DNA from 3 places in the Micromonospora sp. NPDC053740 genome. Region 3 is predicted to be linked to each of the others. Evidence: predicted binding sites of a transcription regulator. Region 3 holds the regulator's gene; each other region holds the start of a gene.
The links. The regulator HrcA, encoded in region 3, represses chaperone genes, less so after heat shock. The targets are predictions, from matches to a motif close to GGTTNGCACNCTCNNNNNGAGNGTGCNAACC.
Positions count from the first base shown of each region.

Region 1 (3,270 bases), on a different contig from region 3:
CGGCAGCAGCTCTTCGATCGCCGAGATCTTCTGGGTGGTGACCAGGATGTACGCGTCCTCAAGGACGGACTCCTGACCCTCCAGGTCGGTGACGAAGTTCGGCGAGATGAAGCCCTTGTCGAACTGGAGACCCTCGGTCACGTCCAGTTCGGTGGTGAGCATCGAGCCTTCCTCGACGGTGATGACACCGTCGCGGCCGACCCGCTCCATCGCCTCGGCGATCAGATCGCCGATCGTGGAGTCCTGCGCGGAGATGGTCGCCACGTTCGCGATCGACTCCTTGCTGGTGACCTCGGCGGCACGGCCGAGCAGCGCCTCGGAGACCTTCATGGCCGCCGCGTCGATGCCCCGCTTGAGGCCGGCCGGGTTGGTCCCGGCGGTCACGTTGCGCAAACCCTCGCGAACCATCGCCTGGGCCAGCACCGTCGCGGTGGTGGTCCCGTCGCCGGCGACGTCGTTGGTCTTGGTCGCCACCTCCTTGACCAGCTGCGCGCCAAGGTTCTCGTACGGGTTGGTGAGCTCGATCTCCTTGGCGATGGTCACACCATCGTTGGTGATCGTCGGCGCACCGAATTTCTTGTCCAGGACGACGTTGCGCCCGCGCGGGCCGAGGGTGACCTTGACCGCGTCCGCGAGGGCGTTGACACCGTGCTCCAGCAGGTGCCGGGCGTCGTCCGAGAAGCTCAGGATCTTCGCCATTAATGTCCCTTCGAAGCGCCATTGCCCCGGCCCGGCGAGCCGGACCGGGGCAGTGGCACTGATCGGTTGCTTACTTCTCGATGACCGCGAGGACGTCGCGGGCGGAGAGCACCAGGTACTCCTCGCCGGCGTACTTGACCTCGGTGCCGCCGTACTTCGAGTAGAGGACGGTGTCGCCGACCTGCACGTCAACCGGAACCCGGTTGCCGTTGTCGTCGACGCGCCCCGGGCCCACAGCGAGGACAGTGCCCTCCTGCGGCTTCTCCTTGGCGGTGTCGGGGATCACGATGCCCGACGCCGTGGTGGTCTCAGCCTCATTCGCCTGGACCACGATGCGGTCCTCGAGCGGCTTGATCGCAACCTTGGTCGCGGTAGTCACGGGCATACCCTCCTGGGGTACTGGTTTCGTTGCTGGCCAGCGGGGCTGACCAGCGTCAATCTGCCTCATGCCACCGGGCGGTGCCGTCGTCGCGGGTGCCGGTCCGCCTGGCGTGCGCACCCGGGTCGCGAGACCCGGAAGCTGGCACCCTCAGGGTGAGAGTGCTAATCGCAGGTTATTCCGTGGCTAGCACTCCGTCAAGGAGAGTGCCAGCGCGTCGCGCCCCGACAACCAGGATTTCCCTGCCGGCCGGGACAATGGCCGGGTGGATCTCGATCAGCTGGCGGCGCTGCGTACCCCTGAGGGGTCGGCCGCCCTCACAGCGGCGGCCGACCTGGCCGGCGGTGATCCACTGGTCGCGGCGTCGGCGCTGCGCGCGACCGGGGTGCCGCCGACGTTGGCCGCGGCGGCGCTCACCCAGGCCGAGCTGCGGCACCGGGCGGTCGGCAAGTTCGGCCCGGCCGCCGCTGGGATGTTCCTCACCCGTCCCGGCCTGGAGCAGGCCACCCGCCGGGTGGTCGCCGACAGTCGGGCGGCCCGGTTGTACGCGGCCGGCGTGCGCACCCTGGCCGACCTCGGGTGCGGGCTCGGGGCCGACGCGCTGGCCGCCGCCCGCGCCGGCATCAGGGTGTACGGGGTGGAGGCCGACCCGGTGACCGCGGCGATGGCCGCCGCCAACGCCGAGGCGGCCGGGCTGGCCGAGCTGTTCACTGTCGAGTGCGGCGACGCGACCGGGTTCGACGTGTCAGCGGTCGACGGAGTCTTCTGCGATCCGGCCCGCCGCACGACCGGCACCGGGCGTCGGATCTTCGACCCGCGCGCCTACTCGCCGCCGTGGGACTTCGTCACCGGGCTGGCCGACCGGGTGCCGCGCACAGTGGTGAAGGTCGCGCCGGGCGTGGACCACGCGCTCATTCCGGCCGGCGCGGAGGCCGAGTGGGTCGGCGTGGATGGGGACCTGGTCGAGGCCGCGCTCTGGTGCGGTGAGCTGGCGGAGGTGCCCCGTCGCGCCACCCTCTACCGCCAGCGGGGCGTCGAGGCCCACCGTCACCAGCTCACCGGCTCGGGTGCCGCCGAGGCACCGGTCGGGCCGCCGCGTCGCTACCTGTACGACCCGGACCCGGCGGTGGTGCGCGCGCATCTCGTCGCCGAACTGGCCACCGAACTGGACGCCACCCTCGGCGATCCGAGCATCGCCTATCTCTACGCCGACCAGCCGGTCCGCACCCCGTACGCGCGCTGCCTGGAGATCACCGACGTGCTGCCGTTCTCGCTCAAGCGCCTGCGGGCGCTGCTGCGCGAGCGCCGGGTGGGCCGGGTGGAGATCCTCAAGCGGGGTTCGGCGCTCACCCCGGAGCAGCTCCGGCGGGACCTGCGGCTGGCCGGGGACGCGGCGGCGAGCCTGGTGCTCACCCGGGTCGACGGCGCACCGACGGTGCTGATCGGCCAGCCGGTCGACCAGCACCGTCTCGACTAGCCTCGTCGCTGTGGCGGGACAGGGCACGCCGGCAACGGCACTGTTGGTCAAGCGCGGGATCGCGCATCGCACCCATCCGTACCGGGTGTCGCCGGACGCCCCGAACTACGGCGCGTTGGTGGCGGTGGCGCTCGGTGTGGCGCCGGAGCGCGTGTTCAAGTCGCTGGTGACCGCTGTCGACGGCGCGCTCACAGTGGCTGTCGTTCCGGTCACCGGCGAGTTGGATCTGAAGGCGCTCGCGGCGGCGGTCGGCGGCAAGCGGGCGGCGTTGGCCGACCGGGCGGTCGCCGAGCGGGCCACCGGTTACGTACGAGGTGGGATCAGCCCGCTCGGGCAGCGTCGACGGTTGCCCACGGTGCTGGACGAGTCCGCGCTGGATCTCCCGACGATCTACGTCTCGGCTGGTCGGCGCGGTCTGCAACTCGAACTGGCAGCGGTGGATCTGGTGGCGCTGACCGACGCCCGCACCGCTGCGTTGCAGACCCGCTGACGACAGTCGTTACGTCGACTTCCCCGTGGGATACCCAGGGAGTAACAGTCGCGTTGCTGAATTGTTATCGCTCCCAACAAACTATGCACCTGCGCGGTCTTGTGGAGCCGGTGTGACGCGAAATACGTTGCCGGACACAACAAAACAACACCTCCCCCACCTCCGAAAGGACCCTGCACATGCGTAAGGGGATCCTCACCATCGCCGCCGTGGGCCTGCTCGCGA
Region 1 covers NZ_JBFASO010000002.1:291,287-294,556, forward strand. Annotated here, with positions in the region: gene groL (chaperonin GroEL) at 1-699, opposite strand, end outside; gene groES (co-chaperone GroES) at 770-1,084, opposite strand; gene AB0K35_RS05895 (methyltransferase domain-containing protein) at 1,344-2,555, shown strand; gene ybaK (Cys-tRNA(Pro) deacylase) at 2,566-3,045, shown strand; gene AB0K35_RS05905 (substrate-binding domain-containing protein) at 3,225-3,270, shown strand, end outside.
Region 1: groES (co-chaperone GroES) is a predicted target of HrcA. The motif match lies at 1,218-1,248, and genes of this name have one in related genera.

Region 2 (3,270 bases), on a different contig from region 3:
AGCCGGGTTCTTCTCCGGCTTGTCCGCGACAACGGCCTCGGTGGTGAGGAAGAGCGCCGCGATGGAAGCGGCGTTCTGCAGCGCCGAACGCGTCACCTTGGCCGGGTCGATGATGCCCGCGGCCAGCAGGTCGACGTACTCGCCGTTGGCGGCGTTCAGACCGTGACCCGCTTCGAGGTTACGGACCTTCTCCACCACGACGCCGCCCTCAAGGCCGGCGTTGACGGCGATCTGCCGCAGCGGGGCGTCGAGCGCGACCTTGACGATGTTCGCACCGGTCGCCTCGTCGCCGACCAGGTCGAGCTTGTCGAAGGCGGTCTTGCCGGCCTGAACCAGCGCGACGCCACCACCCGGGACGATGCCCTCCTCGACGGCGGCCTTCGCGTTGCGAACGGCGTCCTCGATGCGGTGCTTGCGCTCCTTGAGCTCGACCTCGGTGGCCGCGCCGACCTTGATCACCGCAACGCCGCCGGCCAGCTTGGCCAGCCGCTCCTGCAGCTTCTCGCGGTCGTAGTCGGAGTCGCTCTTGTCGATCTCGGCCCGGATCTGGTTGACCCGGCCCTGGATCTGCTCGGCGTCACCGGCACCGTCGACGATGGTGGTCTCGTCCTTGGTCACCACGACCTTGCGGGCGCGGCCCAGCATGTCGAGGCTGGCGGCGTCGAGCTTGAGGCCGACCTCCTCGCTGATGACCTGGCCACCGGCGAGGATGGCGATGTCGGTCAGCATGGCCTTGCGGCGGTCACCGAAGCCCGGCGCCTTGACGGCGACCGACTTGAAGGTGCCACGGACCTTGTTGACCACCAGGGTGGCGAGGGCCTCGCCCTCCAGGTCCTCGGCGATGATCAGCAGCGGCTTGCCCGACTGCATGACCTTCTCCAGGATCGGGAGCAGGTCCTTCACCGACGAGATCTTGCTGTTGGCGATCAGGATGTACGGGTCGTCGAAGACGGCCTCCATACGCTCCGGGTCGGTCATGAAGTAGGCCGAGATGTAGCCCTTGTCGAAGCGCATACCCTCGGTGAGCTCCAGCTCCAGCCCGAAGGTGTTGCTCTCCTCGACGGTGATGACGCCTTCCTTGCCGACCTTGTCCATCGCCTCGGCGATGATCTCGCCGACGGTGCTGTCGCCAGCGGAGATGGAGGCGGTGGAGGCGATCTGCTCCTTGGTCTCGACGTCCTTGGCGAGCTTGGACAGCTCCTCCGAGACGCTCGCGACAGCAGCCTCGATGCCCCGCTTCAGGGCCATCGGGTTGGCGCCAGCGGCCACGTTGCGCAGGCCCTCGCGAACCAGGGCCTGGGCCAGGACGGTCGCCGTCGTCGTGCCGTCACCGGCAACGTCGTCGGTCTTCTTGGCGACCTCCTTGACCAGCTCAGCGCCGATCTTCTCGTACGGGTCCTCGAGCTCGATCTCCTTGGCGATGCTCACACCATCGTTGGTGATGGTGGGGGCACCCCACTTCTTCTCGAGCACGACGTTGCGGCCCTTGGGGCCGAGGGTCACCTTTACGGCGTCGGCGAGCTGGTTCATGCCCCGCTCGAGGCCGCGGCGCGCCTCTTCGTCGAACGCGATCATCTTGGCCATACGGCGTTGTCCTCCTGGACACTCACGGGCCACCCGAGATGTGTGCCCCGGATGGGCCGCCTGGTGTACGCACCTTGGGACGTCGCCACCTGGCGACGACGACGTCCTTCGGCCGGGCCGGATAGCCCGCGACGACCGGCCATGTGCCGCCCCGGCGTCTCCACGCCGGTGCAACCTGGCCCCACCGTCCCGACCATTGGCACTCACGGTATGCGAGTGCCAATGACTTGTTTAGCACTCTCACCTGCCGAGTGCAAGCACGATGCCGCCGCTCAGCCGAGTTCCGCGGCCAGTCCAGCGGTGTTTACCGGCCCCTCATGGGCGCGCTGCTCGGCGTACGTCACCAGCAGACCGATCATCTGCGCGAGGTGGGCCGGCAGGGCCAGCACGGCGGTGATCCCGATCACCACCACCGCCACGGCGGCGGTACCTGCCGAGGAGAACGGATCCGTTCCGAGCGTGGAGGTGCCGAACCCTTCCAGGCCACCGGGGATCAGGGTGCCGACGATCACCGCCACGGCCACCAGGGCCACCCGTCCGAGCAGCAGGCCGAGTCGGTCGTGGAACATCCGGAACGATCGACCGATCGGGTTGTGCCGTTCGAAGAGATAGACCGGGCCGGCCATGCTCAGCGCGAAGGCAAGGTAGATGCCCGGCAGCAGGCAGAAACAGACACCGACGCCGATGAGCAGACTGACCAACAGGGTCCAGCCCCACAGCCCGAGCGCCCGACGCAGGCCGTAGCGCAGCGCAGACTCCAGGCTGGCCGGCTGACCGGCCGCCTGCTTGGTGATCACCCAGGTGCCGGCGGCCCACCCGACAGACTGCACCAACCCGACCACCAGGCTGCCGCCGACCAGCAGGACCAGGAGACTCAGCAGTTCGGCGGCGAAATTGTCCGGCAGGGTGGGGGCCGACGTCGATTCGGCCTGGGCGGCCCACTTCGCCGACGGGTCCAGCCCGAGGGAGACCACCGAGAGCACCGCCGCCGGCAGCACCTGGGTGAGCAGCATGATCGGCACCAACTGCCGCCAGCCCCGGCGCAGCGCTCCCCCGCACCGGTTGAACCAGCCCTCGACACCGGCACCGGGCGGCGTGACCAGGGCGTCGTTCGGATCGAACCCGTAACCCGGCGGGTACCAGCCGACCGGCGGCCCCGGGTACCCCGGCTGCCCGCCGTAGGGACCCGACCCGGGCGGGTAGCCCCCGGTGGGCGGGAACGCCCAGCCCTGCGGTGGCGGGGCCACACCCCAGGCGCCCTGCGCGGGATCCCAGCCGGGCTGCGGACCGGCGGGGCCGGAGGGCGGGCCGGCCGGGGGCATGCCCGGCCCCCAGCCGGGCGGCGGACCGGCGGGGCCGGAGGGCGAGGACGGGTCCGGCTCCCCCGACCCGGAGGGCGGAGTGGGCGGGGGTGGCTGGTCAGTCATGAACGCTCCTCAGCATCGGCTGGAACGGTTCACGATCTTCCCGGCTGCGTGCCCCTGCCGCAGCCCCGACTCGCGGGCCGATCGGCCAGGAAGCTCAGCCGATGACGCGCACGTGCTCCGCCTGTGGGCCCTTCTGGCCCTGGGTGATCTCGAACTCGACCCGCTGACCGTCGTCCAGCGCCTTGTAGCCGTCCATCTCGATCGCGGAGAAGTGGACGAACACGTCCTGACCGCCGTCGACGGCGATGAAGCCGTAGCC
Region 2 covers NZ_JBFASO010000002.1:617,402-620,671, forward strand. Annotated here, with positions in the region: gene groL (chaperonin GroEL) at 1-1,584, opposite strand, end outside; gene AB0K35_RS07505 (hypothetical protein) at 1,857-3,011, opposite strand; gene AB0K35_RS07510 (cold-shock protein) at 3,106-3,270, opposite strand, start outside.
Region 2: groL (chaperonin GroEL) is a predicted target of HrcA. The motif match lies at 1,779-1,809, and genes of this name have one in related genera.

Region 3 (3,270 bases):
GGTAGCGGTACGGGGTGCCCTCGTTGGCCTTCATGCCGGCGATGATCCCGAACAGGATCTGGATCACCACGACGGCGATGCTGGGCAGGAAGAGCAGGCACCAGCTCACGAAGAGCAGCACGAACGCGATGATCGACCAGAGGATCTGGAAGTTCAGGGCGGCGAGGGCGTGCGCCCGGACGGTCGGCGACTGCTGACCCCGGGCCAGGTAGGCGATGAGCGGGGCGACGAAGCCCAGCGGACCAAAGCTGACCAGTGCGCCGAGGGCGCCGCCGAAGTGCGCGACAAGGGCCCAGGTCTTGTCCTCGGTGTTGGCGTAGCCGCCGCCGGGGCCGCCGTAGGCCCCACCGGCCGGGTAGCCGCCGGGCGGGGGGTAGCCGCCTGCCGGAGGGTAGCCGCCTGACGGCGGTTGGTCACCGGTGGGCGGCGGATAGCCACCGGCCGGGGGATAGCCGGCCGGGCCGGGTGCCCCGGACAGTGGTGCGGTGGGCGGCTCGGCCGACGGGGACGGGCCTGGGGAGGTGGGCTCCGGCGGGTAGTTGCCGGGGTCGCCCGACCCGGGAGGGCGAGGAGGTTCAGTCATGGATGTCACGGTAGGTGCCCGTGGCAACGCCGCACCAGAGCGACACCGCCCGGCAGTGCGGGCCGATCGGCCCAACGCCGGTGGCGTGGGCCGCACCGACGGGTGGCCGTTGATCATCGCGTCGGCGGGCCCGCCGACGTAGACTGGCACTCGTTACAGTCGAGTGCCAGGACGGCCCGGCCGGCCCAGAGCGCCGGCGGCCGACGTGCGACAGGAGGTGCGGAGGATGGGTCTCGACGACCGGAAACTCGCAGTGCTCCGCGCCATCGTCGAAGACTACGTCTCCACCCAGGAGCCGGTCGGCAGCAAGGCGCTGGTCGAGCGGCACCAGCTCGGGGTCTCCCCGGCCACGGTCCGCAACGACATGGCCGTGCTGGAGGAGGAGGGCTACATCCGGCAGCCGCACACCAGTGCCGGCCGGGTGCCCACCGACCGCGGCTACCGCCTCTTCGTCGACAGGCTTTCCCGGGTCAAGCCGCTCAGCCCGGCCGAGCGCCGGGCCATCGAGCGGTTCCTGGTCGGCGCTGTCGACCTCGACGATGTGGTGCACCGCACTGTGCGGTTGCTCGCCCAGCTGACCCGGCAGGTCGCCGTCGTTCAGTACCCGAGCCTGGCCCGCTCCTCGGTGCGTCACCTGGAGCTGGTGCCGATCTCCACCACCCGGCTGATGCTCGTCATGATCGCCGACACCGGGCGGGTGGAACAGCGACTCGTGGAGCTGCCCGGCCCGGTGCCCGCCGACGACGTCACCGACCTGCGTCGACTGATCAACGAGAAGCTCGCCAACGCCCGGCTGTCCGAGACGCCGCCGCTGGTGCAGGCGCTTGTCGAGGAAGCGCCGACCGGGCTGCGCCCGACCATGACCACGCTCGCCACCGTCCTGCTGGAGACGCTCGTCGAGCGGCACGAGGAACGGATCGCGCTCGCCGGCACCGCGAACCTCACCCGGGGCGGCCTGCTCGACTTCCAGGGCTCGCTGCGGCCGATCCTCGAAGCTCTGGAGGAGGAGGTCGTGCTGCTCAAGCTCATCGGCGAGACCGAGCCGAGCACGACCCGGGTGCTGATCGGCGACGAGAACGAGTTCGACAACCTGCGCGCCGCCTCGGTGGTCAGCACCGGGTACGGCCCGGGCACCACCATCGTGGGTGGCCTGGGGGTGCTGGGGCCCACCCGGATGGACTACCCCGGCAACATCGCCACGGTGCGCGCCGTGGCACGCTACGTGGGCGAGTTGCTGGCCCAGAACTGATTGGTCAGGGCCGATGCGGCCGGCTGCGGCCGCCGACCGGCGCAACGCGAGACGAACATGAGGACACGGAACGCAGTGGCCAGGGACTACTACGGCATTCTCGGTGTGAGCCGGGAAGCCTCCGATGACGAGATCAAGCGCGCCTACCGCAAGCTGGCACGCCAGTTCCACCCGGACGTCAATCCGGACCCGGAGGCTCAGGAGAAGTTCAAGGACATCAACGCCGCGTACGAGGTGCTCTCGGACGACCGGAAGCGGCAGATCGTCGACCTGGGTGGCGACCCGCTCGCCCCGGGTGGCGGTGGCGCTGGCGGCCCGGGTGGCCCCGGAGGCGCCGGCCCGTTCGTCGGTTTCCAGGACATCATGGACGCGTTCTTCGGCGGTGCCGGAGGTGGCGCCCGTGGCCCACGGCCGCGTACCCGCCCAGGCGCCGACGCGATCCTGCGGCTCGAACTCGACCTGCACGAGACGGCCTTCGGCGTGGAGGCCCCGATCACCGTCGACACCGCTGTGCTCTGCACCACCTGCTCCGGTGCCGGCACGGCCGCCGGCACGCACCTGGCGACCTGCGAGGCGTGTGCTGGCCGGGGCGAGGTGCAGTCGGTGCAGCGCACCTTCCTCGGCCAGGTGGTCTCCGCCCGGCCGTGCACCGTGTGCCAGGGCTACGGCACCACCATCCCGCACCCCTGCCCCACCTGCGCCGGCGACGGCCGGGTGCGGACCCGCCGTTCGCTGACCGTCAAGATCCCGGCCGGTGTCGAGGACGGCATGCGGATCCGGCTGGCCCAGCAGGGCGAGGTGGGCCCCGGCGGCGGCACCGCCGGCGACCTCTACGTGGAGATCCACGAGCGTCCGCACGACGTGTACTCCCGCAAGGGCGACGACCTGCACTGCCGGGTCACCGTGCCGATGACGGCGGCGGCGCTGGGCACCCGGCTGACCATCAAGACGCTGGACAGCGAGGAGACCGTCGACGTCAAGGCCGGCACCCAGCCGGCCAGCACGCTGCGACTGCGCGCCCGGGGCGTGCCGCACCTGCGCGGCACCGGCCGAGGCGACCTCTACGTCCACCTGGACGTGCGGACGCCGACCAAGCTCGACCCGGACCAGGAGAAGATGCTGCGCGACTTCGCCAAGACCCGTGGCGAGGAGGTCGCTGAGTTGTCCAAGCAGGGCGGCTTCTTCTCCCGGATGCGCGACGCGTTCAACGGGCACGCCTGAGGTGTCCGCACCGCTGTTCCTGGTGGAGGCGCTGCCCACCGGCGACGCGCTCACAGTGGACGGCCCGGAGGGGCACCACGCCGCGACAGTGCAGCGGCTGCGCGTCGGCGAGGAACTGCTGCTCGCCGACGGCCGGGGTGGCACGGCCGCCGCCGTGGTCACCGCCGTCGGCCGGGGCAGCCTGGAGGTCACCATCACCTCCCGGGGGTACGCGGAC
Region 3 covers NZ_JBFASO010000012.1:13,066-16,335, forward strand. Annotated here, with positions in the region: gene AB0K35_RS27135 (DUF4870 domain-containing protein) at 1-583, opposite strand, end outside; gene AB0K35_RS27140 (hypothetical protein) at 582-725, shown strand; gene hrcA (heat-inducible transcriptional repressor HrcA) at 810-1,832, shown strand; gene dnaJ (molecular chaperone DnaJ) at 1,908-3,053, shown strand; gene AB0K35_RS27155 (16S rRNA (uracil(1498)-N(3))-methyltransferase) at 3,055-3,270, shown strand, end outside.